DNA from 2 places in the Streptomyces sp. NPDC058697 genome. Region 1 is predicted to be linked to the other one. Evidence: predicted binding sites of a transcription regulator. Region 1 holds the regulator's gene; the other holds the start of a gene.
What was found. The regulator HspR, encoded in region 1, represses chaperone genes until heat shock. The targets are predictions, from matches to a motif close to TTGAGNNNNNNNNNCTCAA.
Positions count from the first base shown of each region.

Region 1 (15,252 bases):
CGGCCAGTGGGACAGGGCGCGCCCCAGCACCTCGATCCGGCCGGAGTCCGGCTCCATGAAGCCCTCGATCAGGCCCAGTGTCGTCGTCTTGCCCGATCCCGAGAGTCCGACCATCGCGGTCAGACCGCGCGCGGGGACAGTCAGTGCGGCCTCCCGCAGCACCGGGCGGTCGCCGTATCCGCAGACGACGTTCTCGAAACGTACGGCCACGGAGGCACGGTCGGCCTTGAGGTCCGCCCCGTGGTCCGGCCCCGTGTGCCCGGAGACCGGCAGGGCGGCACGGGCCGACGTCTCCGTCGGCAGCGCGAACAACTCGTCGAACCGCTTGCTGGCGACCAGGCCCATCTGCAGGCCGCTCACGCCCGACGCCGCCATGATCAGGGGAGCGGTGAGCTGGAGCAGATACAGCAGGAAGGCGACGAAGTCGGCCAGGGTGAGGTGGCCGTCGAGCATCCGGCTGCCGCCGCCGATCACCACACTGACCAGCGCGATCTGCTGGCCGAGGTTGATGATCGGAACCATCAGGGACTCCATGAGGGCCGCCCCGGTCGACAGTTGGGCCACCTTCGAGGCACGGTCCGCCAGCCGGTCGCCGACGATCTTCTCGGCCCGGTAGGCCTTGATGATGGTCAGTGAGTCGAGCGCGGCGACGAAGCCTTGGGCCAGTTCCGCGACCTCTCCCTGGACGGCCGTGTACTTACGGCGCAGGCCCTTGACGACCAGGGTGATGAGCCCCACGGCGACGAGGAAGGCCGCCACCGTGATGAGCAGCAGGACCCAGTCGAGCAGCCCCATGATCACCAGCGTGCCCAGCACCGTGACTCCGGCCATCGGCAACTGGATCGGGCCGATGTCGATGAGGTTCTTGACCATGGCCGCGTCGGCGGTCAGCCGGGCCACGAGATTGCCGGGGCCCTCGCTCTGTGCGTCGCCCAGCCGCAGGTCGAGGGAGTGCCTCATGGTGCGGACGCGCAGCTCGCGGATCAACTGCTGGCCCATCCGGCCCAGCAGATATGCGGCCAGCGCCCCGGCGGCGGCCGAACCGAAGCCGGCTCCGACCATCGCCAGCACCCACAGGGTGGGACTCTCGCCACGCTGGATGACGGCGAGCAGCCTGCCCACCACCATCGGCAGCGCCAGCGTCGCCCCGGTGGAGACCAGCGCCAGCAGGCCGATGACGACGACCTGGACGCTTTTGCCGTGGGCCAGTTCCCGCAGGACTCGCAACGGCGGCGGTCCCTCGGCGTCCATGGCCATGTCGGCGTCCTGTACGTCTTTCGCTTTCCTCATGCCCAACTCCCCCTCCTGGCCCCGCCGTCAGTGCGCCGCACCGTGCAGGGCCTCCCTGACCTTGACGATTCCGCCGTACCTGAGCAGGCCCCCGCGGTAGACACGGCCGCCGACGCGGACCAGGACGGCGATCGCCAGGAGCATCAGCGCGAACGCCACGGCCACCTGCCACCACGGCACCTGGGTGACCGCCATCCGCATCGGCATCGCGGCCCACGACAGTCCCGGCACCATCGACACGATCGTCAGCAGCGAGTCGTCCGGACCGCCGCGCACCGCCAGGGCCGGACCGGCCAGGCTCAGCATCTGGAGCATGTTCACCGGCCCGATGACGTGGTTGACGTCCTCCTGGCGGGAGACCAGCGCGCCGGCCACCGCGTAGAGGGTCACGAACAGGGCGTAGCCGGGGACGAACCACAGCAGAAGGTTGGCTGCGGTACCGACGGCGCCCAGCGGTGCCCTGAGCACGCCGAAGCCGATCGCCGCGATCAGGGTCGCGGTCGTCATCAGCAGGATCTGCACCAGGGCGGCCGCACCGAGGCCCACGATCTTGCCCGCCAGCAGATGCCAGGCCCGGACCTTCGCGAGCAGCACCTCGACTATGCGGCTGGACTTCTCCTCCGCGACTCCCTGGGCGACACCCAGACCGGAGATCAGCATCAGGACGAACAGCAGGAACACACCGATGCCCGCGGTCATCGTCCGCTCCTGGGTCTCGGCCGCGTCCGCGTCGAGGGCGCTGACGCGCAACAGCGGTGGCGCGAGCGCGCGCTCGGCCTCGCCCGGCGCCGCGCCGAGGGCGTTCAACCGCTCGACATGGCGGGCCGTCTGCTCGGCCTGCTGGATCACGCGTCCCAGGTCGTCCGGCAGGTTCCGCAGCACGAGTACCTCGCCGCCGGGCAGCACCGCGGCATCGAGCGTCTTGTCCCGTACGGCCGTCCGGGCACCGGCCGCGTTCGCGTACTCCTTGACCGTGGCCTGGTGCCGGAGCGCCGCGGCGACGGTGCTCCGCTCCCCGACGACGCCCACCGCCGGGGGACCTTCGGCGTCGCCCTTGATGACGCCGGTCAGCGAGAACGACAGGCACATCATCGCGACGGTCACGATCACCGACGCCCAGAAGGCCTTGTTGCGCAGTTGCCCGGTGACCTCGCGGGCGGCGACGATCCTGATCAGCTCCAGGTCCGTGCGCCTGCCCCCGGTGCGCTCCGGCAGGGCCCGCGGGTCCGTACGTCCCTGCGTGTGCGCGTCCCTGCTCATGCGGCCACCGCCTCGCGGAAGATGTCGGCCAGCGCGGCCTCGTGCCGGCCGAAGTACTCCACTCGCCCCACGGCCTGTGCCACGGCGAGGGCTTCCCGTGCCGCCCGGTCGGAGTCCAGCTCCAGCGTGGTGACGCCGTCCTCCTCGGCCAGCACCCGCGCCCCGGAGAGACCCTGCGCCCACGCCGGCGGTACGTCCGTCACCGACAGACGCAGCCTCCCGGGACCGGCGTCGCGGCGCAGCTCGCTCACGGTTCCCTCGGCCACCAGGCGGCCGCCGCGCAGGATCCCGACTCGGTCGCACAGCCGCTCCACCAGCTCCAGTTGGTGGCTGGAGAAGACGACCGGCGCTCCTTCACGGGCACGCTGGAGGAGTACCTCGGCCATCGCGTCCACCGCCACCGGGTCGAGCCCCGAGAACGGCTCGTCGAGAACCAGGACGGCCGGATCGTGGATGAGCGCGGCGATCAGCTGGACCTTCTGCTGGTTGCCGAGGGACAGCTTCTCCAGGGCGTCCTTGGGGCCTGCCACCACACCCAGGCGCTCGATCCACTCCGCGGCACGCCGCCGGGCCTCTCGTGGCCGGACGCCGCTCAGCCGCCCGAAGTAGACCAGTTGGTCGAGGGGCGTCATCCTGGCGTAGAGGCCTCGCTCCTCCGGCATGTATCCGAAGCATCGGCGGGAGTGCGCGTTCACCTCGGCGCCGTTCCAGCTCACCGTGCCCGAGTCCGCCTCGGCCACGCCGAGGGCGATCCGCATCGCGGTGGTCTTGCCCGCGCCGTTGGCCCCGCAGAACCCGAAGAGTTCGCCGGGTCGTACGGCGAACGTCAGCCCGTCCAGGACACGGCGGTCACCGAAGCTCTTGCTGACGGTGTCGAAGCTCAGCACGGCGAGAACTCCAGAATCGACCGTACGGGAGTCGCCGGGCCCTCCCACGTCACACGCAGGCCCGCGGCCGCGGCCAGGGTCTTCAACTGGTCGACGGTGCGCACGGGGGCGGGCATCGTGGCCCGCAGCCACAGCTCCAGGGCCGCCGACTCCGGCTCCTCCCGCGGTACCTGGAGGTTCACCTCGGCGAGCAGGACCTTCCCCGAGGAACCCGCGGCCTCGGCGCAGCGGCGCAGGATCGCCGTGGCCCGCTCGTCGGACCAGTCGGCGAGGATCGCGGACAGCAGGTAGACGTCACCGCCCGCGGGCAAGGGATCGAAGAAGCTGCTCACCATGACCTCGGCCCGGTCACCGAGACCGGCGGCGGCGAATCTGCGGCGGGCGACGTCGGCCACGTTCCGCAGGTCGACCAATGTGCCGCGCAGGTGGGGTTGTTGACGCAGCAGCTCCCTGAGGATGGCGCCGGTGTGGCCTCCCACGTCAACGACTCGTTCGGACCGGGTCCAGTCGTAACTCTCGAGGATCAGTTCGGCGCCCCAGCCGAGTTGCGGGCCGCTGTCGCCCTGTTCCAGCGCCTCGACGAAGGCGGGGTCCTCGTTGACGCTCTCCCAGTAGCCGCGCCCGAAGACGGTGGCATGCGCGGGCTCACCCGTGCGCACCGTGTGCAGGATGTTCACGAGGGCCAGGTGGGACCGACCGTGGAGGCCGTCCATCGTCAAGTGGCTTCGCAGGCTTGCCGGATGGTCCGCGCGCAGCCGCTCACCGGACTCGGTGACGGCGTACACGCCGCCGTCGTCCCGCCGCAGCACTCCCCTCGCCACGAGGTGGCGCAGGAGCAGGTCCAGCAGGTCCGGGCGGGTTCCGGTGAGTTCTGCCAGCTTCACCACATCGGTGCCCCCGGCACCGAGATGGTCCGCTATGCGGAGGGTGGCCGCGGCACGGATCGCGGCGGGCGTCAGGAGGTCCGCCATCTCCAGCAGATCTCCGCGGTCCGGTTGGTGCGCCATCGGTCGGTTCCCATCTGGTGTGCGGATGAACGAGGTTGATCGGGCGGAAGGTGAAGAGGGGGAGAGGGGAAGACCGCCGGGCGGCCGACCGCGGGTACGGGGGATGGTCCGCGGCCGGCCGACCGGCGAGCCACGATCAGCAGCCGCCGCTGATCGTCCTGGCCGAGAACTGGCTGGCGACGAAGCTGGCGGTGGCGCTGGCGATGCAGGCGGGCGAAGTGGCGGGCGCCTCGGCGACGGCCGTCACATTCAGCTCACGGACATCGCTGTAGGCCTCATAACCGGCCATCAGCTCCATGATCGCGGTGGTCTTCTCCATGAGATCTCCCTCTCTTCGTGCGCTCCTCGCGGAGCACCACCGGCACTCACCGGCAGACTTGAGAGCCGACGATCAGCAGGTCAGCTCGTACGTGGCACCACTGACCGCACTCGCCGACGCGGCACACCAGGTGGAACTGGCAACACTGGCCGCACAGACCGGAGTCGTCGCCGGAGCATCGGCCGCCGCCGAAATGTTCAACTCGTCGACATCCGCGTAGGCGTCGTAATGCGAGACGAGCTCCATAATGGCCATGGACTTGTCCATCGATTTCTCCTTTTCTCGATATTCGATTCCCGTGCCGTGCCGTCGACTCAGGCAGACGCGAGGTTTGATTCCGGCGAGCCCTCGGGCGCCGCCGGAAGTTCAGGGGAGGCGCTGTTCCGCGCCGGATCGGCGGGATCGATTCCCGCCTCGGCGAACCGGGCTCCGACCGTCTGCTCCACGGGCGTTCCGTCCGCCGCGCTGTCGAGCAGGGCACGGGCCAGGGCAGTGGCCCGGTGCTGTCCGAAGCTCAGGCCGGACATGCCGGGGCGGTCGTCCTCGGGTTCCCGGGCCACGGCGATACCGCGGGCCACCGGCTCGGCGAAGACCGAGGTCTCCCGCCCGATGCCGGGCACCCCTCGCAGTGCTTCGGCCAGCTCGGGCACCCGCTGCCACGACTCCTGCCCCAGGTAGACCACCAGGGCGTCCCGCCGGGGATACAGAGCCTTGGCCGAGAGGATCTTCGAGCGATACGCGATCCCACGCTCCTCAAGATGACCGAGGGTCCTCGCCCAGACCGGAGCGGCGTCCTCCCAGCGCGCTATGTGGACGTAGACGCGCAGAAGTTCACGGTGCGGGTTGCGCGGCAGCGAGCCGTCCACCACGAAGAACCCGGGTGACAGAGCGGGCCGACGCGCGGGCACGTCGAGTGTCACCACCTGGCCCGCGGTGAGCGGGCCGTCTTCCCCGATGCTCTCTGCCGGCACCCACACCCGCACCCCGTCCCACTCGACCAGGGCGCGCGCCGCCGTGCCCCCGCTCTCGGCCGGAGGAACATGCACCCGCGCACGGGCGGTGCTCCGCTCGTGCGGCACCGCCGCGCCGAGGACACGTTCGAACGCCTCGTCGCGCAGGCGGAAGGACAGCGCCCCCTTCGCCACGAACTGGCCCGCGTGCAGGATGTCGTACAACGCCTCGGCCAGCAGCCGGCGCATCTCCCGTGGGCTGTCCGCCTCGATCTCCCGGTCGTCGACCCACGCGCGGGAGCGGTCGGGGGCGACACTCACCCGGCCGAGGGCGTCCCGCAGCCTTGGCGGCAGTGGGCCGGGCGCGGCTTCGACGAGACCCTCACTCATGCGGCTTCCTCACGTTCCTCGAATCCGAGCGTGGTCACGAACCTCTCTGGGCTGACCAGTGCCGCCCTGCCGATGCCGGCGGCTGCCCGCTCGATGCCGGAGAGCCTGGACGTCCTCGACGCGCCGGCCATCAAACGGTCCAGCAGATGCCAGCCGGCGTAGGCGGTGGCCCGGGTGGCAAGCGCGGCGTCCATCCCCGGCCGCACCTGCCGGTAGCCGTGCCAGAAGCCGCGCACGAGCGGCAGCAGGCGCTGCATCTTCTGCACGCCGCGGCTGAGCACCGCCTCGTGTGTCAACTCAACGTCCAGGAACACCGAGTCGCCCCGCGTGGTGACGATGTCGAGAACCGAACGGTGCAACCACTCCCCGGCGAACGCGCCGACGTCACGGGCTGGGTCCGCCAGTCGGAACTCCTCCCAGTCCGTCACCAGGAAGTCGTCGCCCGTGACCAGGAACTGGTCGACGCGCACATCGCAGTGGGACGGCACCCGGGGTGCTTCCCGCTCCCGGGCCCGCAGCTCCCCGATGGCCTTGACCAGCACCTCGTCGGTCTGCATCAGCCGCCACCCCTGCAGTTCCGCGAAGCTCAGGGACTCGAACACCGGTAGCGGAAGCCCCTGCAGAAAGCTCAGCGGAGGATGCGGCGGCGGGGACTGGTCGAGTTCCTCGAAGTCGGGGACCGGCGCCTCGTGCAGCAGCCCGATCGCCCTGCCGACGTTCTCGGCGAGTTCCGGGCCGAAGCTCTCGTCGATCATCAACTCCGCGCCGCTGCGCGCGCCTTCGACATAGTCGTACGCCACCAGCCCCGCCGACTCGTCACCGCCGAGGAACGCCGGACCGCGCAGCGCGGCCGTCGGCAGCCCTTCGGCGAAGCGTTCGAAGGAGAGCAACCGGCGCATCCGGGCCCTGACGTCCGCTTCGGGCCCGATCAGGTGCTTGACGAAGACCTTCCGCCCACCGGTGGTGGCGCCGGCCCAGGAGTCGTTACGGCCGACCGGCGCCGTCAGGGAGTCCCTGACGAAGGCCCCGGTCCCCAGCTCGACGAGGAGCGCGTCCACCGACGGGACCTCGTCCAGATCTCGCGGCTTGAACGTCGCCGCACTGCTCTTCCCCACAAGCCCTCACAGAATTCGGAGAGTTGACTCGACAGACCACTGGCTCGAAAGAGCTACTGGCATCAAATAGCGAGTCGCTGCCGGCAAATGGCATCCCGCTGCCGATGAATGGATTTCTACTGCCAGCCATTGACCTGCACGGGGAGCAGCGGAAGAACGTTCTCCTGGATCGCGGAGAGCAGATGTGCGACTGCGTCGGAAGGACGCTCACCAACAGCTGCGGCGGAATGGACGCCAGGCGTGTTCCGCTCTTCCGCAAAGGCACTTCCGGACATCATCGGCGAACCGGCGATCAACAGCGCTGCTCCGGCTGCGAATACAACGCGGACACCGGTCTTGGAAACGACTGAATGGAAATTCCTGTTCACTGCTCCCCCTAAAATTCCCTCTGCCCAAGACTTTGTCAGCGTCCAGGCACGCACTCCACAGAAAACGCTGTCATTTTCATGCAGGCGGTGGTCAGCTTGATGCAGCCGCCCGGTCGGTGGGAGCCGGAAAACGTGGAGGGGCCCGGAGGTTCGGGTGAACCTCCGGGCCCCTTCTACGGGCTGCGCGTGCGGGCGTCAGTCGGGCGGTGTCAGTCCGACTGCTGTCGCTTCGGGCGCCACACCACCAGCGCGCTCGTCTGCTGGACCTCCTGGTACGGGACCAGGTCGCGGCGGTACGAGGCGTGGACGGCGGCCTCGCGCTGCTGCATCGCGGCCGCCGCGCCGTCCAGGGCCGCTTCCATCTCCGCGACGCGGGACTGGAGCGCGGCGACCTGGTTCTCCAGTTCGATGATGCGCTTGATGCCGGCGAGGTTGATGCCCTCGTCCTGCGACAACTGCTGGACGGTGCGCAGCAGTTCGATGTCACGGGCCGAGTAGCGGCGGCCGCGCCCGGCCGTGCGGTCGGGGGAGACCAGGCCGAGGCGGTCGTACTGGCGCAGGGTCTGCGGGTGCAGGCCGGAGAGCTGGGCGGCCACCGAGATGACGTACACCGGTGTTTCTTCCGTCAGCTCATATGCGGAATAAGAACTCTGTCGACGGCGTCCGGTTGCGTCCATGGTGTCCTCATGCTCCCTTCGCGGCCTGGAACAGCTCCGCCCGCGGGTCCTCGTCCGCGGTGGCCTCGCGATACGCCTCAAGCGCGTCACGAGCCTTCCCCGTCACGTCCGTGGGGACACTCACCTCGACGGTGACCAACAGGTCCCCGCGGGTGCCGTCCTTGCGGACCGCGCCCTTGCCACGGGCGCGCATCGTACGGCCGTTGGGTGTGCCCGGGGGCAGCTTCAGGGTGACCGGGGGTCCCCCGAGCGTGGGCACGCGGACCTCGCCGCCGAGCGCCGCCTCCGTGAAGGTGACGGGGACGGTGACGGTGAGGTTGTCGCCCTTGCGGCCGAAGACCGGATGGGCGTCCACATGCACGGTGACGTACAGATCGCCCGCCGGCCCGCCCCGCTCGCCCGGTGCGCCCTTGCCGCGGAGCCGGATGCGCTGGCTGTCCGACACCCCGGCCGGGATACGGACCTGCATGGTGCGGGACGACTTGGCGCGCCCCGAGCCGTTGCAGACCAGGCACGCGTGCTCCGCGATCAGGCCGCGGCCCTTGCAGTCGGGGCACGGGTCGGTCAGCGAGAAGCCGCCGCCCGAGCCCCGCGCGACCTGGCCGGTGCCGACGCAGGTCGGGCACACGCGCGGTGTGCCGTTCTTGTCGCCGGTGCCCGAACAGGCCTTGCAGGGGGACTGCGAGGTCATGCGGAGGGGAACGGTCGCCCCGTCCACGGCCTCGGTGAAGCTGAGCGTGACCTCGGTGTCGATGTCCTGGCCGCGCCGCGGCTGCGTACGCGTGCCGGTGGTGGCGCCACCGCGGTTGAACAGCCCGCCGAACACGTCACCGATACCGCCGCCGAAGCCGCCGGCGCCGCCCTGGCCGCCCGCTCCGCCCTGACCGGGGCCGCCTCCGAAGAGGTCGCCCAGGTCGAAGTTGAAGTTGCCGCCTCCGGCGCCGGGCCCCGGCCTGAACCCGCCGTTGCCGAAGAGGGCGCGGGCCTCGTCGTACTCCTTGCGCTTCTTGGGGTCCCCGAGGATGTCGTTCGCCTCGGAGATCTCCTTGAAGCGGTCCTCGGCCTTCGCGTTCCCCTTGTTGGCGTCCGGGTGGTACTCGCGGGCGAGTTTCCGGTACGCCTTCTTGATCTCGGCCTCGGTGGCGTCCTTGGGGACGCCGAGGACCTTGTAGTAGTCCTTCTCGATGAAGTCCTTGGTGCTCATCCTCGACGCCCCTCCTTCCGCACGCCACTGTCACGTACGCGCCTGGTGTTCGTGCTGCATACGGGCGCGCGTACGCCCTGTTTCACGTCAGCCCTCGTCCGGGCCACCGCTCTCCTTGTCGTCGGCCGCCTGGGTCGCGTCCGTCTCGTCGCCCTTGACCGTCTGCGCGCCCGGCTGCGGCTCGGCGACGGCCACCCGCGCGGGGCGGATGGTGCGCTCGCCGAAGCGATACCCCGGCTGCAGAATCGCCACGCACGTCGTCTCGGTGACGTCCGGTGCGTAACTGTGCATCAGGGCCTCGTGGATCGTCGGGTCGAAGGGCTCGCCCTCCTTGCCGAACTGCTGCAGACCCATCTTCGCCGCGACGGTCTCCAGCGACTCGGCCACCGACTTGAAGCCGCCGACCAGTTCGCTGTGGTCCCGCGCGCGGCCGATGTCGTCGAGCACGGGCAGGAGCTCGGTCAGGAGGTTCGCGATGGCGATCTCCTTGACCGCGATCCGGTCGCGCTCGACCCGGCGGCGGTAGTTCTGGTACTCGGCCTGGAGCCGCTGGACGTCCGCCGTGCGCTCGCCGAGCGCCGTACGCACCTGGTCCAGCTGGGCGGTGAGGCCCGCGATCTGTGCTGCTGCTGCCGCGTCCCCGGCCTGGGCCGCCCCCTCCTCCACGGAGGGGGCCGGCTTCGGCTCGGCGTCTTCAGGGGTGGCGCCGGAGGGGACGTCGGGCTGCTCGTCGAAGCCCGGGGTCTCCTCTGTCACGCGGCACCGTCCTTGCGGTCACGGTCCTCGTCGACGATCTCGGCGTCCACGACGTCGTCGTCGGCGGCCTTGGCACCGGCGCCGGCGTCGGCACCCGGGGCCTCGGCGCCCGCGGCACCCTGCGACGCCTGCGCGTCCGCGTACATCGCCTGGCCGAGCTTCTGGGAGACGGCGGCGACCTTCTCGGTGGCCGTACGGATCTCGGTGGTGTCCTCGCCCTTGAGAGCGGTCTTCAGCTCCTCGATGCTCGACTCGACCTCGGTCTTGACGTCACCGGGGACCTTGTCCTCGTTGTCCTTGAGGAACTTCTCCGTCTGGTAGACGAGCTGCTCGCCCTGGTTGCGGGACTCGGCGGCCTCGCGGCGACGGTGGTCCTCGTCCGCGTACTGCTCGGCCTCCTGGCGCATCCGGTCGACCTCGTCCTTCGGCAGCGAGGAGCCGCCGGTGACGGTCATCTTCTGCTCCTTGCCCGTGCCGAGGTCCTTCGCGGTCACGTGCATGATGCCGTTGGCGTCGATGTCGAAGGCGACCTCGATCTGCGGGACCCCGCGCGGGGCCGGCGGCAGACCGGTCAGCTCGAACATCCCGAGCTTCTTGTTGTACGCCGCGATCTCGCGCTCGCCCTGGTAGACCTGGATCTGCACGGACGGCTGGTTGTCCTCGGCCGTCGTGAAGATCTCGGACCGCTTGGTCGGGATCGTGGTGTTGCGCTCGATGAGCTTGGTCATGATCCCTCCCTTGGTCTCGATGCCGAGGGACAGCGGGGTCACGTCGAGGAGCAGGACGTCCTTGACCTCGCCCTTGAGGACACCGGCCTGGAGGGCGGCGCCGATGGCGACGACCTCGTCCGGGTTCACACCCTTGTTGGCGTCCTGGCCGCCGGTCAGCTCCTTGACGAGCTCGGCGACGGCGGGCATACGGGTGGAGCCGCCGACGAGAACGACGTGGTCGATCTCGCTGAGCTGGATGCCCGCGTCCTTGATGACGTTGTGGAACGGCGTCTTGCAGCGCTCCAGGAGGTCGGCCGTCAGCTGCTGGAACTGGGCGCGCGTGAGCTTCTCGTCCAGGTGCAGCGGGCCCTCGGCGGACGCCGTGATGTAGGGCAGGTTGATCGAGGTCTCGGTGGAGCTGGACAGCTCGATCTTGGCCTTCTCGGCGGCCTCGCGGAGGCGCTGGAGGGCCATCTTGTCCTTGCCCAGGTCCACGCCGTGGCCCGCGGAGAACTGCTTGACCAGGTAGTCCATGACGCGCTGGTCCCAGTCGTCACCACCGAGGTGGTTGTCGCCGTTCGTGGCCTTCACCTCGACGACGCCGTCACCGATCTCCAGGAGGGACACGTCGAACGTGCCGCCACCGAGGTCGAAGACGAGGATCGTCTGGTCGTCCTTGTCGAGGCCGTACGCGAGAGCCGCCGCGGTGGGCTCGTTCACGATGCGCAGGACGTTCAGGCCCGCGATCTCACCGGCCTCCTTCGTCGCCTGACGCTCGGAGTCGTTGAAGTACGCCGGGACGGTGATGACCGCGTCCGCGACCTTCTCGCCCAGGTACGCCTCGGCGTCGCGCTTCAGCTTCTGCAGGATGAACGCGCTCATCTGCTGCGGGTTGAAGTTCTTACCGTCGAGCTCGATGGACCAGTCCGTGCCCATGTGACGCTTCACCGAGCGGATGGTCCGGTCCACGTTCGTGACCGCCTGGCGCTTGGCGACCTCTCCGACGAGCACCTCACCGTTCTTGGCGAAGGCGACGACGGACGGCGTGGTCCTGGCGCCCTCGGCGTTGGTGATGACGGTGGGCTCACCGCCCTCCAGAACGCTGACGACGGAGTTAGTCGTGCCCAGGTCGATGCCGACCGCACGTGCCATTTCAATTCCTCCAGCAATGACTTGAGTGGAACAGGCTCAAGTGTGCACGACGCTCACCGCTGGGTCAACAGAGGTGAGTCGTGGGGGCTCAACTCTTATCTCATCCTTACGCGCAATTAGGCCCTGACCTGCGGGGTCGGATGTCGGCTGCGGGCCGGTGGGGGCTGGTCGCGCAGTTCCCCGCGCCCCTAAAGGGGCACGACTCACTCAGGCAAGCCTCAGCGACGCAGATCACCGCACCCCTGACTACAGTGCGGACACAGGAGTGGGTAGTCTCAGAGGACTGCATAAGTTACCGCTTAGTAATCAATCTTCGGGGAACCGGGAGACCCACCCCGAAGAGAACCTCGCAGGCCCGAGGAGTCCCGAAATGCAACTCGCCGCGATCATCGTGTCGCTGGTCCTGACCGTGGTCGGCGTTGCGCTCATCGCCCGAGCCGTCGCGCAGATCTACCGGTTCGTGAAGCTGGGCCAGCCGGTGCCGGCGGGCAGCCGCACCGACAACCCCAAGGCTCGCACGATCACCCTGGTGAAGGAATTCCTGGGTCACACCCGGATGAACCGCTGGGGCATCGTCGGCTTCGCCCACTGGTTCGTCGCGATCGGCTTCCTGACGCTGCCGCCGACCCTCGCACAGGCGTACGGCCAGCTCTTCGAGGCGGACTGGACGCTGCCCGTCATCGGCGGCTTCCTGCCGTTCGAGATGTACATCGAGTTCATCGGCGTGATGACGATCCTCGGCATCGCCGTGCTCATCGCGATCCGGCTGCTGAACCTGCCCTCCCGGGCCGGCCGCAAGTCCCGTTTCGCGGGCTCCAAGGCCTGGCAGGCGTACTTCGTCGAGTACGTCATCCTCACCATCGGCCTCGCGATCTACGCCCTGCGCGGTCTTGAGGGCGCGATCCACCACGTCGAGCACTACGAGGCCGCGTACTTCGCCTCGTACCCCCTGGTCCTCGCCTTCAAGGGGCTCTCCCTCGGCGTGCTCCAGAACCTCGTCTACCTCGTTGCGATGATCAAGATCGGCACCTCGCTGATCTGGATGATCACCGTGGCGCTGAACACCAACATGGGTGTCGCCTGGCACCGCTTCCTCGGCTTCCCGAACATCTGGCTCAAGCGGAACGCCGAGGGCGGCACCGCGCTGGGCGCCCTGCTGCCGATGACCTCGGGCGGCGAGCCGATCGACTTCACCGACCCGGGCGACGACGACGTCTTCGGCGTCTCCCAGGTCGAGCAGTTCTCCTGGAAGGGCATCCTCGACTTCTCCACGTGCACCGAGTGCGGGCGCTGTCAGTCGCAGTGCCCCGCCTGGAACACCGGGAAGCCGCTCTCCCCGAAGCTGCTGATCATGTCGCTGCGGGACCACGCCCACGCCAAGGCCCCCTACCTGCTCGCCGGTGGCGGCAAGGACATGGAGGGCAACGAGAAGGCGACCGCGGAGCAGCTCAAGGACGTGCCCGCCGCCGCCCTCGCCGAGGCCGAGCGGCCCCTCATCGGGACGCTCGAAGAGAACGGCGTCATCAACCCCGACGTGCTGTGGTCCTGCACCACCTGCGGCGCCTGTGTCGAGCAGTGCCCCGTGGACATCGAGCACGTCGACCACATCGTCGACATGCGCCGCTACCAGGTGATGATCGAGAGCGCGTTCCCCTCCGAGGCCGGGACGATGCTCAAGAACCTGGAGAAGAAGGGCAACCCCTGGGGGCTGGCGAAGAAGCAGCGCCTGGAGTGGACCAAGGAGGTCGACTTCGAGATCCCGGTCGTCGGCCGCGACATCGAGGATCTCTCCGAGGTCGACTACCTCTACTGGGTCGGCTGCGCCGGTGCGCTCGAAGACCGCGCCAAGAAGACCACCAAGGCCTTCGCCGAGCTGCTGCACATCGCGGGCGTCAAGTTCGCGATCATGGGCGGCGACGAGAAGTGCACCGGTGACTCCGCCCGCCGCCTGGGCAACGAGCCCCTCTTCCAGGAGCTCGGCATGGAGAACGTCTCCGCGCTGAACATGGCGTTCGGCGAGGAGATGGACGACGAGGGCAACTTCACCGCCGAGTCGAAGAAGCCCAAGTCCGCGAAGAAGATCGTCGCGACCTGCCCGCACTGCCTCAACACCCTCGGCAACGAGTACCCGCAGCTCGGCGGCGACTACGAGGTCATCCACCACACCCAGCTGCTCCAGCACCTGATCGACGAGGGCAAGCTGATCCCGGTGACCCCGGTCGAGGGCCTCATCACCTACCACGACCCCTGCTACCTGGGCCGTCACAACAAGATCTACACGCCTCCGCGCGAGATCATGTCGGCCGTCCCGGGCCTGCGCCAGCAGGAGATGCACCGCCACAAGGAGCGCGGCTTCTGCTGCGGTGCCGGTGGTGCGCGGATGTGGATGGAGGAGCGGATCGGCAAGCGCATCAACAACGAGCGCGTCGACGAGGCCCTCAGCCTCAACCCGGACATCGTCTCCACCGCCTGCCCGTTCTGCCTCGTCATGCTGACCGACTCGGTCAACGGCAAGAAGAACGACGGCAAGGCGAAGGAGTCCATCACGGTCGTCGACGTGGCCCAGCTGCTGCTCGACTCCGTGAAGACCCCGCTCGACGACGAGCCCCCGGCGGGCGAGGCCGAGTCGGAGAACGCACCGGAGCCGCAGCCCGTGAAGTGACCGGAGCACCGGCCGGTGAACCGGCCGGTGGCCGGAGAGCCTCACCCCCGTAACGAAGCACCCCATGTCCTGGTTCAGCCCCGGGACATGGGGTGTTGTCGTGCCGGGCTCAGGCGATCGGGGTCGTCTGGGCCAGGGCTATGTGCCAGGCGGCGTCCTCGTCGCGGGTCAGGACGTAGGTCATCGCGCCGCGCGCGGGGAAGTCGGACGGGCCCTGCGCGTCCGGCCGTTCGTCGTGGACCGTCTTGGTCAGGCTCACGATGGCCACGTCGGGCCGTACGAACCGGATGTCGTCGACCTCCAGCGTGGTCCTGACGTCCCTGAGCGGGGAGGCGAGCGCCGCGGTCATGGCCGCCGCGAAGTCCTCCCGTCCGAAGACACGCCGGCCCGCGAGGTTGATGAGCACCAGGTCGGAGGTGTGCAGGGCCGGCAGCACGTCCGGATCGGTCTGGGCCTCCTGGCTGCGCGCGACGAGTTCGCGGATCCGTCGCTCCTCGGTGTCCTG
Region 1 covers NZ_JBHXSU010000014.1:24,202-39,453, forward strand. The annotation lists gene ACFWXQ_RS28995 (ABC transporter ATP-binding protein) at 1-1,290, opposite strand, end outside; gene ACFWXQ_RS29000 (ABC transporter permease) at 1,318-2,550, opposite strand; gene ACFWXQ_RS29005 (ABC transporter ATP-binding protein) at 2,547-3,437, opposite strand; gene ACFWXQ_RS29010 (methyltransferase) at 3,431-4,444, opposite strand; gene ACFWXQ_RS29015 (LxmA leader domain family RiPP) at 4,581-4,763, opposite strand; gene ACFWXQ_RS29020 (LxmA leader domain family RiPP) at 4,836-5,030, opposite strand; gene ACFWXQ_RS29025 (T3SS effector HopA1 family protein) at 5,078-6,103, opposite strand; gene lxmK (class V lanthionine synthetase subunit LxmK) at 6,100-7,218, opposite strand; gene ACFWXQ_RS29035 (hypothetical protein) at 7,335-7,586, opposite strand; gene ACFWXQ_RS29040 (heat shock protein transcriptional repressor HspR) at 7,796-8,263, opposite strand; gene dnaJ (molecular chaperone DnaJ) at 8,271-9,467, opposite strand; gene grpE (nucleotide exchange factor GrpE) at 9,555-10,223, opposite strand; gene dnaK (molecular chaperone DnaK) at 10,220-12,085, opposite strand; gene ACFWXQ_RS29060 (heterodisulfide reductase-related iron-sulfur binding cluster) at 12,456-14,747, shown strand; gene ACFWXQ_RS29065 (SgcJ/EcaC family oxidoreductase) at 14,857-15,252, opposite strand, start outside.

Region 2 (15,252 bases), on a different contig from region 1:
GGAGCCGCGCTTGATGCGCTCCCCGTCGAGGTCGTAGTAGACCTTGCCCGCCGTGAAGACGACCTTGCGGACCGCCGACGGGTCCACGGACGCGTCGCCGATGACCGGGCGGAAGCCGCCCGTCGTGAACTCCTCCGCCTTCGACGCGGCCGCCTTGAGGCGGAGCATCGACTTCGGGGTGAAGACCACCAGCGGCTTGTGGTGCGGGTTGTGCACCTGCCACCGCAGGAGGTGGAAGTAGTTCGACGGGAGGGTCGGCATCGCGACCGTCATGTTGTTCTGCGCGCAGATCTGGAGGAAGCGCTCCGGGCGCGCGGACGAGTGGTCCGGGCCCTGGCCCTCGTAGCCGTGGGGGAGCAGGAGGGTGACGCCCGACGTCTGGCCCCACTTCTGCTCCGCCGACGAGATGAACTCGTCCACGACCGTCTGGGCGCCGTTGACGAAGTCGCCGAACTGCGCCTCCCACATGACCAGGGACTCCGGCCGCGCGAGCGAGTAGCCGTACTCGAAGCCCATCGCCGCGTACTCGCTGAGCAGCGAGTCGTAGATGTTGTAGCGGGCCTGGTCCTCGGACATGTACTGGAGCGGGGTGAAGTCCTCGCCCGTCTCCCGGTCGATCAGCACCGCGTGGCGCTGGCCGAAGGTGCCGCGGCGGGAGTCCTGGCCCGAGAGGCGCACCGGGGTGCCCTCAAGGAGCAGGGAGCCGATGGCCAGCGTCTCGCCCATGCCCCAGTCGATCGTGCCGTCCTCGACCATCGCCGCGCGGCGCTGCAACTGCGGCAGCAGACGCGGGTGGACGGTGACGCGCTCGGGGATGTTGACCTGGGACTCGGCGATCCGCTTGACGACCTCCTGGGAGACCGCCGTGGTGACGGTCACCGGGAACTCGGGCTGCGCGTCCGGGACATGGGCCTCGGCCGGCGCGTTCGCCGCCTCGCGGACCTCCGTGAAGACCTTCTCCAGCTGGCCCTGGTAGTCCTGGAGGGCCTGCTCGGCCTCTTCCAGGGTGATGTCGCCCCGGCCGATCAGCGACTCGGTGTAGAGCTTGCGCACCGAGCGCTTCTTGTCGATCAGGTCGTACATCAGCGGCTGGGTGAAGGCCGGGTTGTCCGACTCGTTGTGACCGCGGCGGCGGTAGCAGATGAGGTCGATCACCACGTCCTTGTTGAACGCCTGACGGAACTCGAAGGCCAGCCGCGCGACGCGGACCACGGCCTCCGGGTCGTCGCCGTTCACGTGGAAGATCGGGGCCTCGATCATGCGGGCCACGTCGGTCGAGTACATGGAGGAGCGCGAGGACTCGGGCGCCGCCGTGAAACCGACCTGGTTGTTGATGACCACGTGGACCGTGCCGCCGGTGCGGTAACCCCGCAGCTGCGACATGTTCAGGGTCTCCGCGACCACGCCCTGGCCCGCGAAGGCCGCGTCGCCGTGCAGGGCGACGGGCAGGACCGTGAAGTCCGTGCCGCCCTTGTTGATGACGTCCTGCTTGGCGCGGACGACACCCTCCAGGACCGGGTCGACCGCCTCCAGGTGCGAGGGGTTGGCGGCCAGCGAGACCTTGATCTGCTCGCCGTCCAGACCGGTGAACACGCCCTCGGCGCCCAGGTGGTACTTCACGTCACCGGAGCCGTGCATCGACTTCGGGTCGAGGTTGCCCTCGAACTCGCGGAAGATCTGCGCGTACGACTTGCCGACGATGTTCGCCAGGACGTTCAGGCGGCCGCGGTGGGCCATGCCGATGACGACCTCGTCGAGGCGGGACTCCGCCGCGCTGTCGAGGACCGCGTCGAGCAGCGGGATGACGGACTCGCCGCCCTCCAGGGAGAAGCGCTTCTGGCCGACGTACTTCGTCTGCAGGAAGGTCTCGAAGGCCTCCGCCGCGTTCAGCCGGCGCAGGATGCGCAGCTGCTCCTCGCGCTCCGGCTTGGTGTTCGAGCGCTCGATGCGGTCCTGGATCCACTTGCGCTGCTTCGGGTCCTGGATGTGCATGAACTCGACACCGGTGGTGCGGCAGTACGAGTCGCGCAGGACGCCGAGGATGTCGCGCAGCTTCATCATCGACTTGCCGGCGAAGCCGCCGACCGCGAACTCGCGCTCCAGGTCCCACAGGGTGAGCCCGTGCTCGGTGATGTCCAGGTCGGGGTGCTTGCGCTGCTTGTACTCCAGCGGGTCGGTGTCGGCCATGACGTGGCCGCGGACCCGGTAGGAGTGGATCAGCTCGAAGACACGCGCGGCCTTCGTGACGTCGTCGTCGTGCGAGGCGTCGATGTCCTTGAGCCAGCGGACCGGCTCGTACGGAATGCGCAGGGCCTCGAAGATCTCGTCGTAGAAGCCGTTCTCGCCGAGGAGGTAGTTCGCGACGATGCGCAGGAACTCGCCCGACGCGGCGCCCTGGATCACCCGGTGGTCGTAGGTCGACGTGAGCGTCATGACCTTCGAGATGCCGAGCTTGTTCAGGGTGTCCTGGGACGTGCCCTGGAACTCCGCCGGGTAGTCCATCGAGCCGACGCCCATGATGACCGACTGACCGGGCATCAGACGCGGGACCGAGTGGACGGTGCCGAGGCCGCCCGGGTTGGTCAACGACACGGTCACGCCCGTGAAGTCGTCCATCGTCAGCTTGCCGTCACGGGCGCGGCGGACGATGTCCTCGTAGGCCTGCCAGAACTCGAAGAAGTTCAGCGTCTCGGCCTTCTTGATGCCCGCGACGACCAGCTGGCGGTCGCCGTTGGGCTTCACCAGGTCGATGGCGAGGCCGAAGTTGATGTGCTCCGGCTTGACCAGCGTCGGCTTGCCGTCCTTCTCCACGAAGGAGTAGTTCATGGACGGCATGGCCTTGATGGCCTGCACCATCGCGTAGCCGATGAGGTGGGTGAAGGAGATCTTCCCGCCCCGGGCACGCTTCAGGTGGTTGTTGATGACGATGCGGTTGTCGAAGAGCAGCTTCACCGGGACCGCGCGCACGGACGTGGCCGTGGGCAGCTCCAGCGAGGCGTTCATGTTCTTCGCGACCGCGGCGCTCGGTCCGCGCAGCGTCACGTACTCCGGGCCCGCGGGAGCCTCCGACGCCGGTGCGGCCTTCGCGGCGGCCGGCTTGGCCGCGGCGGGCTTCGCCGGAGCCGCGGCAGGAGCGGCGGCGGGCTTCGCCGGTGCGGCGGCCGCGGGCTGCGGCGCCGCGGGTGCGGCCGGGGCCTGGGCCGGAGCGGCCTGGGCCGGAGCCGCGGGCGCGGCAGGTGCGGCCGGAGGGACCGTGGTGGTACCCGCGGCCCCCGCGGCCGCGGCACCCGACGGGGCCGAGGCGGCTACGCCGCCCGGCTTGTAGTCGGCGAAGAAGTCCCACCAGGCTCGGTCTACCGAATTCGGGTCCTGGAGGTACTGCTGATAGATCTCGTCGACGAGCCACTCATTGGGACCGAACGCAGCAGCGGGGTTCTTCCCGGCTTGGTCCTCGGTCGAGGTGCTCGAGTTACTGGGGGACTGTGGCGACACGGCGGCAACCGCCCTCTTCCGCTTCACAAGGTGATGGACAGCGGGAATAAAGGCTACGCCTCCCGGACCGCGTAGGTCAGGCCGGGCCTGGTCATCGTCGCGTAAGTCACATCGAAAAGCGTGTTTCGGTGGTGGAAATGGCGGGAAACAAGCGAGGTTCCGATGCGGAACCGACACGTCGGGTCAGGACTGCGGCCCCGAAAGGCCGAGCCTCCGTACGAGGACCGCGCGATGACACGTGTCCTGCTGCCCGATCACACGTTTCACACATGGATCTTGGGCTCTCGATTTGAACCCTACGTCAACCTGTCAAGCGAAGGCACGCCCGGAAGAGTGACCTGGATCCGGCAGCCACGCGGGGATTCGGCCACACCGATCCGGCCGCCGTGCAGATCCACCGCCCAGCGGGCGATCGCGAGCCCGAGGCCCGTACCGCCGTCGCTGCCGGGACCGTGCGGGGCGGCCACGCCGCCGCGGTTGAACCGCTCGAAGACCCGGTGCCACTCCGAGCGCGGGATGCCCGGCCCCTCGTCCAGGACCTCCAGGTCCAGCGACTCGTGTCCCTCGCCGCGCCTGGCCTTCACGGTGACGCGGCCGTGCGGCGGGCTGTGCTTGACCGCGTTGTCGATGAGGTTGGCGACGACCTGGTGTATCCGCTCCGGGTCCGCGTGCGCGGTCAGCTCGGGCGGCGAGACGTCCAGGTGCAGATGGACGTCCGTACGCGTGTGACTGCCGGAGCCCGAGGCGATGCCCGCGCGCGCGGAGGCGACCATGTTGGCCTCCTTCAGCACGCCGGACAGGTACGGCCACACCTCGAAGCGGCGCTTGCGCAGCGGTACGACGCCGTTGTCCAGGCGGGAGAGGTCGAGAAGCGTCTCCACGAGCCGCCCCAGCCGCTCCGTCTGCTTCAGGGCCGTACGCATCGTCTCGGGGTCGGCGGCGGAGACACCGTCCACCACGTTCTCCAGGACCGCGCGCAGTCCGGCGATGGGGGTGCGCAGCTCGTGGGAGACGTTCGCCACGAGTTCCTTGCGCTGGCGCTCCTGGGCCTCCAGGTCGTCGGCCATGCGGTTGATCGTCTGGGCCAGGTCGCCCAGTTCGTCGCGGCGGTCGGCGCCCCTGACCCGGCGGGTGTAGTCGCCGTGCGAGATGCCCCGGGCCACGGTGTTCATCTCGTCCAGCGGGGACGTCAGCGAGTGCGCCACGAACTGGGTGATCAGCAGGGTCGCGATCACCGAGAAGACCGTGATGAAGCGCAGCTCCGTCTCGGTGCGCACCGCGATCATCAGCAGACCGGTGGTGATGAAGACCGAGACGACGACCAGAGCGCCGAGCTTCGTCTTGATCGAGAAGGGCCGCATCTCGCCCCAGGTGTCCGTCGCCGACACGGCCGCGGAAGCGGTACCGGTGGCCGGCATCGCCGCGGAGGCGGGGCCCGTCCCGGAAGCCACGCTCGAATCGGGCGCCGGGCTCAAACCGGACACCGAGCCCGAACCGGTACCGGCATTGATACCGCTACCGACACCGGTATGGGGCGGTGAATCCGGACCGGGGCCGACGAACGCACCCGTACCCGAGCCGGCATGCGGCCCCGAGTCCGAGCCGGTGTGGGAACCCGTACCCGAGCGCCTGCCCGGGCCCGGTCGCCTGCCGAACGGCGAACGGGAACCCGCACCCGCCAGCACGCTCCTGCGCCACGCACCGATACTGCTCATCACTTCCGCCCCCTCAACCAGGGTGCCCGACTCTAGGGTGTCGGGGTCTCCAGCGCGTAGCCCACGCCATGAACCGTACGGATGCGCTCGGCGCCGATCTTCCGGCGCAGCGCCTTGATGTGGCTGTCCACAGTGCGGGTGCCGGACGCGTCGGCCCAGTCCCACACCTCGGCCAGCAGCTGCTCGCGCGAGAGCACCGCGCGCGGCGTGTTCGCCAGGCAGACCAGCAGGTCGAACTCCGTGGGCGTGAGATGCACGTCCTCGGAGCGCACCCGGACCCGGCGCTGCGCGTGGTCGATCTCCAGCTCGCCGAGCCGCAGAATGCCCGAGCGCGGTGTCGACGCGGCCAGCGCGGCGCGCTCCACGCGTCGTAGCAGAACGTGCACGCGAGCGGCCAGCTCGCGCATCGAGAACGGCTTCGTCATGTAGTCGTCGGCGCCCACGCCGAGCCCGACCAGCATGTCCGTCTCGTCGTCGCGCGCGGTGAGCATCAGCACCGGCACGGGACGGGCCGCCTGCACCCGCCGGCAGACCTCCAGGCCGTCGAAGCCGGGCAGCATGATGTCCAGGATCAGCAGGTCCGGCTGCCATGCCTCGGCCGTGTCGACGGCGGCCGGCCCGTCACCCGCCGTTTGCACGAGGAATCCCTCGGCACGCAGACGGGCGGCGATGGCGTCCACGATCGTCGGATCGTCCTCGATCACCAGTACCCGGCGCTGAGCGCCCGGCGTGGCCGCCGCGCCGTTCTGGGAGGTGTGTGTCTGCTCCATCGCCCGCCCCTGAGTGTGCTTTCCGGAACCAGTGGGGTGGTTCCATGACTGCGCTTGACGCTTGAATGATCGGCGTCAGGTCAGCAGAGTACGGGCAGTGACCGCCGCTCGGCTATCCAGGCCCGATCGCGAGATGCACGACGTCCGGAACGCCCCGGGCAACCGGGATCTCTTCGGTACGCACCTGTCGGAACCCGGCATTCCCCAAGGTTCTTGCGAAATCAGACGAGGGCTGGGCGGACCACACGGCCAGTACCCCGCCGGGCCTCAACACCCTTGCGCACGCCGCGAGTCCGGCCGCCGAATAGAGGTTTTCGTTGCCCTCCGTGACGGTCCACTCGGGTCCGTTGTCGATGTCGAGGCACAGCGCGTCGTACGTGTCGGACGTCTCATTGACGTATGCGACGAGATCCGCCTCGATGATCTCCGTGCGCGGATCCGTGAGCGCCGGCGACGAAAGCCCGGCGAGCGGCCCGGCCCGGTGCCAGTCGATGATGGCCCGCTCCCGTTCGACGACGGCGATCCGGCCCCAGCGCGGCTCGGCGGCCGCGTGTGCGAGCGAGAAGCCGACGCCCAGGCCGCCGATCAGGACGTCGGGCCCCGGCCGTCCGTCCAGCACGCCGAGCGCGGCCTCGACCAGCCGTCTCTCCGAGCGTCCGTCGGAGGTGTCCATGAGAAAACAGCCGTTGGCGATGATCTGCAGCAGCCCGCCGTGACGGCGGAGCACGACCTCGCCGTGCGGCCCCTCGCGACGGTCGATGACTTCAGGGGCGCCGTAGGAAGCGCCATGGGAAGCGTCGTAAGAGGTGTCGTGCGAGCTGCTCATGCGGCCATCCTGGCAACTTCCCCCGACACGAGCAGCTGAATTGCGCCGGGCATCCGAGTTGCGCCGGGGCCGCGCCCGACCATCAGAGACGGCTGTGAATCGGCCCTTCCGTGGCGCCCGTCACAGACAGCCCGGCCGTGCGAAGCTGAGGGTGGGGGTGACGGAAGGAGCCCCCACGGTGAAAAGGCCTGAGACGAGCGGCGCGGAGACGACGAACCCCGCTGCCCCCTCCGCCCCCTCCGCAGCGTCCGCCCCCTTCGCCTCCACCGCCGGTCCGGACGCCGTTCGCGCCGTCGATCCGTACGCCGCTCCCGCCGCGGGGCTCGACGGCATTCCGCGGCAGCGGCCTCTCGCCGTCGAGAGCGCGCACGTCGCTGTCGCCGGGAGCGCGTCCGCCGGTGCCGGGAGTGCCCGGCCCCTGACGGCGCCCCCTCGCCGCGTGCGGCCCTGGCGGCTGCTGCCCACGCCCACCGGAACCCCCTTCACCTTCGGGTACGCGGTCGTCCTCGCGGTGACCTCTCTCGTCGCCGAGTACGCGGATCCGGACCTGATGGACCGGGTGCTCCAGGCGTCCAGTACCGATGTGGCGCATCTGGCGCAGTCGCCGGTGCGCGTGCTGGTGGCCAGCGCGCTGTGGATCGCGGGCGGCCTCACCTCGGTGTACGTGATCGCCTTTCTGCTGGTGCTCACCGCCTTGGAGCGGCGGATCGGCGGGTGGCGTACGGCGGGCGTCTTCCTGCTGGGCCACGGCCTGGCGACGCTGGCCACCGAGATACCCGTCGGCCTCTCCGTCCTCGCCGGGCATCTGCCCGAGAGCTCGCTCCACCGCTACGACTACGGCATCAGCTTCGGCGTCGCCGCGAGCGTCGGCGCGCTGGCCGGGCTGCTGACGCCCTGGCTGCGCCGGACCGTGCTCGCGGTGTTCGGCTGGATGGTCGTCGGCGACCTGATCGCCTTCACGGATCCGATGACGAACTGGGGACACCTGATGGCCCTGGCCATAGGGGTGGCCACCTGGCCGCTGCTGCGACGGGTCAGCTCCAGGACGATGACCGGGTCCACGGAGACCCCTCGTACGGCACGGGCCTGCCCGTGAACGCGTCGAGGAGCATGCGTTCGCCGACCGGCCGGTCCAGTTTCACGGTCACCTTCTTCGCGCGCAGGTCCGCTGTGCAGGGACCGTCGGAGGGGTTGCGGAACCAGGCGGAGAACACCACGTTGTCCTTGCTCTCCAGCACGGCGACGCCGGGGCCGTCGTCACAGGACCCGTGGTGGGCGCGCAGGACGACGGTCCGGCCGTCCCGCGACACCGAGTCCAGTCCGGCGAGCTCCCACAGGTCGGACGTCAGGTCCCGGACGGGCTTGACCGGGGGCCTGGGAAGCTTCGAGGGGACGACCGCGACGCGCTTGAGCGGCGTGTCGTAGCCCTTGATCGTGAAATGCCAGGCGGGCACCGTCGCCGACCCCCGGCTGGTGTGGATCGTCATCTCCCCGAGCCGCGCACCGGTCACGACGAGCCGGGGCCCGGGACTGGAAGCCCCGCCGACCTTCTCGTACGCATCCCGCGCGGAGACGACCGGAACCGCCAGCGAGCCGCCGCTCCGCCAGCGGACCTCACCCTTCTTCGACGGGGCGCCGGGCAGGGAACCGCGGACCTCGAAGTTCTGACGCTCGTACGCCTGCTTGTCGGCGTCGTTGTGGAACGCCCCCTCGGGCAGCCGGACCGGGTCCCCCAGCGGGAAGTAGCCCTCACGCCACACTCGCGCGGCCTCCGAGCCCTCCCAGGCGTCGGAGACCTGACGCGCGCGTTCCGCGGTACGGGCCGGGTCGTGCTGTGAGCCGCCGTCGGCGTACTTGTCCCCGCATCCGGAGACTCCGACGGCCGCTGTGACGAACAGGCCTGTGACGACGAGCAACCTACGCAGTCGAGCGGTCCACATGATGCCCCCGAGGCAGACGACTGGAACGGACAAGGAATCCGAACGCTGCACCTGTGACGCACCGGCCGGGCGAGACGTTCACCGGCATTCGGCGACGCGATCGCTCACAGCGAACAGCGTCTGGGGAACAATCGGAGGCTCACATGCATTGAGTCGGCATAGCTCAACTTGAATGCCGAAGGGGAGATCATGACTTTGACGTCCGAACCGCTCACTCTGCCCGTGCTGCCGCTCGACGACGAGGTCGTGCTGCCCGGCATGGTGGTGCCCCTGGACCTCAACGACGCCGACGTACGCGCCGCGGTGGAGGCCGCACAGGCCGCCGCGCGCTCCAGTGGAGGAAGCAAGCCGAGGGTGCTGCTTGTTCCGCGGATCGACGGGACGTACGCGAACACGGGCGTGCTCGGCACGGTCGAGCAGGTCGGCCGCCTCGCCGACGGCGACCCCGGCGCCCTGATCCGCGGTCGCGGCCGGGTGCGCGTGGGCGCCGGCACGACCGGCCCCGGAGCCGCTCTGTGGGTGGAGGGCGTCCAGGTCGAGGAGACCGTGCCCGACCCGCTGCCCGGCGCCGTGACCGAGCTGGTCAAGGAGTACAAGGCGCTGGCCACCAACTGGCTGAAGAAGCGTGCCGCCTGGCAGGTCGTGGACCGCGTCCAGGCCATTGACGACGTGTCCGCGCTCGCCGACAACTCCGGCTACTCGCCGTTCCTCACGACCGCCCAGAAGGTCGAGCTCCTGGAGACCGCCGACCCGGTGGCCCGGCTGAAGCTCGCCACCGAGCAGCTGCGCGAGCACCTCGCCGAGCAGGATGTCGCCGAGTCCATCGCCAAGGACGTACAGGAAGGCGTGGACAAGCAGCAGCGCGAGTTCCTGCTGCGGCGCCAGCTGGAGGCCGTCCGCAAGGAGCTGCGCGAGCTGAACGGCGAGGCGGAGGGCGAGGAGTCCGACGACTACCGGACCCGCGTCGAGGCCGCCGACCTCCCCGAGAAGGTCCGCGAGGCCGCGCTCAAGGAGGTCGAGAAGCTGGAGCGCTCCAGCGACCAGTCGCCCGAGGGCTCCTGGATCCGCACCTGGCTGGACACCGTCCTGGAGCTCCCCTGGAACGAGCGCACCGAGGACGAGTACGACATCCAGGGTGCCAAGGCGATCCTGGACGCCGAGCACGCCGGCCTGGACGACGTGAAGGAGCGGATCACCGAGTACCTGGCCGTGCGCAAGCGGCGCAACGACCGGGGTCTGGGTGTCGTGGGCGGCCGCCGCGGTGGCGCCGTGCTCGCGCTCGTCGGGCCTCCCGGCGTCGGCAAGACCAGCCTCGGCGAGTCCGTCGCGCACGCCATGGGCCGCAAGTTCGTCCGGGTCGCCCTGGGCGGCGTACGGGACGAGGCGGAGATCCGCGGACACCGGCGTACGTACGTCGGCGCGCTGCCCGGCCGGGTCGTGCGGGCCATCAAGGAGGCCGGGTCCATGAACCCGGTGGTCCTGCTTGACGAGATCGACAAGGTGGGCTCAGACTTCCGCGGCGACCCGGCCGCGGCGCTGCTCGAAGTCCTGGACCCGGCGCAGAACCACACCTTCCGGGACCACTACCTGGAGGTCGAACTCGACCTGAGCGACGTGGTGTTCCTCGCCACGGCCAACGTGCTCGAAGCCATCCCGGAGGCCCTGCTCGACCGTATGGAGCTGGTGCGGCTGGACGGCTACACCGAGGACGAGAAGGTCGTCATCGCCCGGGACCACCTGCTGCCGCGTCAGCTGGAGCGGGCCGGTCTGGAGAAGGCCGAAGTCACCCTGGACGAGAGCGCGTTGCGCAAGCTGGCCGGCGAGTACACACGGGAGGCGGGCGTCCGCACCCTGGAGCGGTCCGTCGCACGGCTGCTCCGCAAGGTCGCGGCGCAGCACGAACTCGGCGAGCGGGAACTGCCGTTCACGGTCGGCGCCGACGATCTGCGCGCGCTGATCGGACGGCCGCACCACGTGCCCGAGTCCGCCCAGGACCCGGCCGAGCGCCGCACCGCGGTGCCGGGCGTGGCGACGGGCCTCGCGGTCACGGGCGCGGGCGGAGACGTCCTCTTCGTGGAGGCGTCGCTTGCCGACCCGGAGACGGGCGCGTCGGGTCTGACCCTCACCGGTCAGCTCGGTGACGTCATGAAGGAGTCGGCGCAGATCGCGCTCTCCTTCCTGAGGAGCCACGGAGCCGAGCTCGAACTGCCGGTGGGTGATCTGAAGGACCGGGGTGCGCACATCCACTTCCCGGCCGGCGCGGTCCCGAAGGACGGCCCGAGCGCCGGCGTCACCATGACGACGGCCCTCGCCTCGCTCCTGTCCGGCCGCCTGGTCCGTACGGACGTGGCCATGACGGGTGAGGTCTCGCTCACCGGCCGGGTGCTCCCGATCGGCGGAGTGAAGCAGAAGCTGCTCGCCGCGCACCGGGCCGGGGTCACGACCGTGATCATCCCGAAGCGCAACGAGGCCGACCTGGACGACGTCCCGGCCGAGGTCCTGGAGAAGCTCGACGTCCACGCGGTAACGGACGTCCGCCAGGTCCTGGAACTGGCGCTCGCCCCGGCGACGAACGGCGCGGCGACGGAGGTTCCGGTGGCGGCGTGACGGACGTCCACCGGTAACGCAAGGCCCGGGTCCCTCTTCCTGAGGGGCTCGGGCCTTCCGCGTAGGTACGCGTGGGTCAGCCGTTGGCCAGGGCCACCACCCTGTCCAGGGCGCCGTTGAACCTGTTGTGGTCGCCGACCGTCGGGCCCGAGGACGTGTACTGCCACATCGTGTAGTAGCTCCAGCCGGCCGGGAGTGTGCCCACCGCCGAGGCGTAGCGGGCGATCCAGAGCGGATTGGCGGAGGCGAAGCCGGCGTAGTTGCCGGTGCACTGGGTCCACCAGCTGGTGGCCGTGTAGATGACGGCGTCGCGGCCGGTGCGGGCCTTGTACTGGTTCAGGAAGTCGCGGATCCAGGTGACCATCGCGCTCTGCGTCTTGCCGAAACAGGCCGCGCCGTACGGGTTCCACTCGATGTCGAGAGCCCCCGGCAGGGTCCTGCCGTCCTTGGACCAGCCGCCGCCGTGGTCGACGAAGTAGTTGGCCTGGGCGGCACCGCCCGTCGTGTCGGGGGTCGCGAAGTGGTACGCGCCGCGGATCATGCCGACGTTGTACGAGCCGTTGTACTGCTGGGCGAAGTAGGGGTTCGTGTAGTACGTCCCCTCGGTGGCCTTGACGTAGGCCCACTTGACCCCGCTGGTCCACAGGGTCGACCAGGCGACGTTGCCCTGGTGGCTGCTGACGTCCACGCCCTCGGTCTGCGTGGCGTCACCGGGGGTCGGCAGGCCGCCCTGGCCGTCGTGCGGGATGACGCCCATCCCCATGTGGGCGGAGCCCCGGGGCGGGACGTCGGCCGCCTGGGCCGGGAGCGGGAGGGTGAAGGCGAGGAGGAGAGAGGCCAGGGAGAAGAGGGCTGCGAGCAGTGATCGGGATCTGTGCACGGGCATTGCATGCCTCCGAGGGCTCGACGTGGTCGAGGGTGCGGGAACGTGCGCGAAGGTGCCGGTACGTGATTGAAGGTGCCGGAACGTGCTCGAAGAGTGCTCGATGTGGGTAGTGGCGTGGGCATGCCACAGAGTGCCCACAAGCGAAGCTACGCGCCGCTGCGACCGGGCGGAAAGAGGGGCCGGAGGCTGCCGTTGGTCTATTCCTGCGAAATACTGGCTCAGCTGCGGCAATGGCGGTCTTTGGCGGAAACTTTCAGGATCGGGAAACCGGGTCATGGGTGCTGACGTGCACGAGGGCGGAAACGGCGAGGGGCACCGGACGGAATCCGGCGCCCCGGCGAGTGGTGTGGACCAGGGCGGGGTGGACCAGGAGTTCCTTGCCCTGGAACGTGAGCTGACCGTTCTGCTGCGGCGCGCCCGCGCCTCCTCCGGTGAGATGGTCCGTGAGGTCCATCCCGACCTGGAGTCCTCCGCGTACGGTCTGCTCGTGCGGCTGGAGGAACTCGGTCGGCAGCGGGCGACGGAGCTTGCCGCCTACATCGGTGTCGGCAAGGCCACGATGTCGCGGCAGCTGCGGGCGCTGGAGGAGATGGGCGTCGTCGCCCGAGAGCCGGATCCCGCGGACGGGCGGGCCTGGCTCGTTCATCTCACGGAGGAGGGGCGGGTGCGGTTTCGTGCCGTGCGGGATGCTCGGCGGGCGCGGTATGTGCGGGAGCTTGCCAGCTGGGATCGGAAGGAAGTGGCTGAGCTGGCGCGGTTGTTGCATCGGCTGAACCGGGGTGTTGAGGGCTGAATGGGGTCCCTCCCGGGGGTTGTTCGTCGGCTGCCGGTTGGTTGTGGCTGAGCGCGCAGTTCCCCGCGCCCCTAGAAGACGCGCGGTTCCCCGCGCCCCTAAGAAACGCGCGGTTCCCCGCGCCCGTGACGGGGCGTCCCCCTCACTCACAACTCCACGTACGCCACCGTCGCGTCGTCGTGGCGTTTCGAGCGGCGTAGGAACACGCGTTCCGTGTCCGCCAGTTCCAGGGCTCGTACGCGGTCGATCAGGGACTGGCCGCCCCCCTTGCGGATCAGGGCGAACAGGTCCGGCCAGTCGCCCTCGTGGAACTTGTCCGTCCAGCGGGTCGCGCCGTCCGTGAGGGCGGCCAGGGCGCGGACTTCGGAGCGGGGGAGGGCGCCCGTCACCGCTCGTGACGCGACGGAGGGGTCCGCCGCCGCCGTGAAGAAGCCGCCCTCCTTGTTGCGGAGGGTGGCGTCCGTGGCGGTGTGGGAGGTCAGGGTGGCGCGGGGGACTCGGGAGAGGCGGTCGTCGAGGAGCGGGGTGACCTCGCCCGCGGGGGATTCCACGAGAAGGGCCGAGTCCGAGAGGACGAGGTACTCGACGGATTCCGGGGACCAGCGGGCCAGGACGACGGTTGCCTGTGGGGTGCGTGGGTGAGAAAGGTCACAGGTGGCCCGATGGGCGTCGGCGGTACGCAGGATGGCTTGCGCGAGCACCTCAACCAGTGTCAGATCTCGCCGTGAAACGGACAGTTCGTGCAGGGATCCGCCCAGGCGTGCCGTGAACCAAGGGACGGAATGCAGACAGGCGTAGTCGGTGGACGGCGGCGTCACACCGTCCAGGACGACGAGCGAACCGCCCTGTCCGGAGGCGGGAAGTCCGAGTGACGCGTAGTCCTCGTCGGGGCGGGCAGGGTCACCGGGGACCGAGATCAGTTCCGAGCGCATTCGGCCAGTCTGCACGAGGCCTTCACAAGCTTCGCCAAAGGCTGGCAACCGTGCTCGAATCGCCCCTGACGGGCAGGTCAGGCGCCTGTTTTGGGGTGGAATCACCGACTCCGTTGAAGCGTGGTGGCGCATCTTGCCATCGGTCGCTGTGGACGTCCAACCGGCCCGCCGCGCAAGGGTGTCGCACGCGCCACGGGAACTTGCCGGTCCGCTCCTCGGGGATGTTCACTCCTTCGTGTGGCGGGTCAGGCGATGCGCGACCACTGCCCACCGGCACTGGGAGGGTCGGGAGCCGTACCGGGACGACACGCGAGTTGACGGACAGTCACCCGGGCCCATGGGGACACGAGTCAAGAATGCGAGCACCGGTGCAGAAAATGCGGCCTCGGCGCAAAGGCAGGCAGTCGGCCTCGGGTGAAGCCTCCGGGCACACGCCGAACTCGCCTACCGCACAGAACATCCCGGACCCCGCAGGCCGCGGTCGCCCGGCACACGTACGCAGTCGGCTGATCATCGCCGTCGCCGTCGTGGCCGCCGCGATCGCCGGAGCCGGTACCCCGTCCGTGATCGCCGCGTCGAGCGAGCTGAACGACTCGCAGAACCTGGTGACGCTCGCCGGACGCACCCAGGACGCGCTGGCCCTCGCCCACTCGCTCTCCGACGAGCGCGACGAGGTCACCTCCTACATCGCGGCCGGCCGCCCCGACGGCAAGGGCCCCTCCGAGCGCCGCAGTGCCCGTGTCGACCGGCAGGTCGAAGAACTCCGCGCGGCAGCCGTCGAGGCCGACGCCCCCGCGGCGTTCCGCGAGACGCTCGACGGCATCGCCACCGTGCGCCGGGCGGCGCTCACCGGGAAGAACACCGCTCTCGAAGCGCATCAGGCGTACTCCGCCGCCCTCACCGAACTCCACGGCCTCGCCGAGGAACTGGCCGAGCAGCTCCCGCCCCGCGCGGGCGCCGGCGCGCACGCCCTCGCCGACCTCGACACCGCGGTCCAGCAGGCCGCCGCGACCCGCGGCCTCCTCCTCGCGGCGCTGAACGTCCCCACCTCCACACAGACCGACACCGACCCGATCACGGGCCTGCCCACGACGAGCACCACGTCGACGGCCGCGGACACCAAGCAGCGCAACGCGCTCACGGCAGCCGCCATGCAGTCCAACGTCCGTGAGCAGGCGGCGATCACCGGCTTCCGCGAGACCGCGCCGAAGGCCGACCGCGCCTCGTACGACTCCACGGTGACCGGCGCCGAGGTCAACACCGCCGACAAGTACCTCGCCAGCCTGGCGAC
Region 2 covers NZ_JBHXSU010000018.1:103,939-119,190, reverse strand. The annotation lists gene ACFWXQ_RS33345 (multifunctional oxoglutarate decarboxylase/oxoglutarate dehydrogenase thiamine pyrophosphate-binding subunit/dihydrolipoyllysine-residue succinyltransferase subunit) at 1-3,492, opposite strand, end outside; gene ACFWXQ_RS33340 (ATP-binding protein) at 3,789-4,853, opposite strand; gene ACFWXQ_RS33335 (response regulator transcription factor) at 5,240-5,977, opposite strand; gene ACFWXQ_RS33330 (spermidine synthase) at 6,090-6,803, opposite strand; gene ACFWXQ_RS33325 (rhomboid-like protein) at 6,982-7,899, shown strand; gene ACFWXQ_RS33320 (hypothetical protein) at 7,838-8,719, opposite strand; gene lon (endopeptidase La) at 8,933-11,350, shown strand; gene ACFWXQ_RS33310 (lysozyme) at 11,427-12,236, opposite strand; gene ACFWXQ_RS33305 (MarR family winged helix-turn-helix transcriptional regulator) at 12,523-13,029, shown strand; gene ACFWXQ_RS33300 (protein phosphatase 2C domain-containing protein) at 13,176-13,961, opposite strand; gene ACFWXQ_RS33295 (nitrate- and nitrite sensing domain-containing protein) at 14,318-15,252, shown strand, end outside.
Region 2: lon (endopeptidase La) is a predicted target of HspR. The motif match lies at 8,892-8,910, and genes of this name have one in related genera.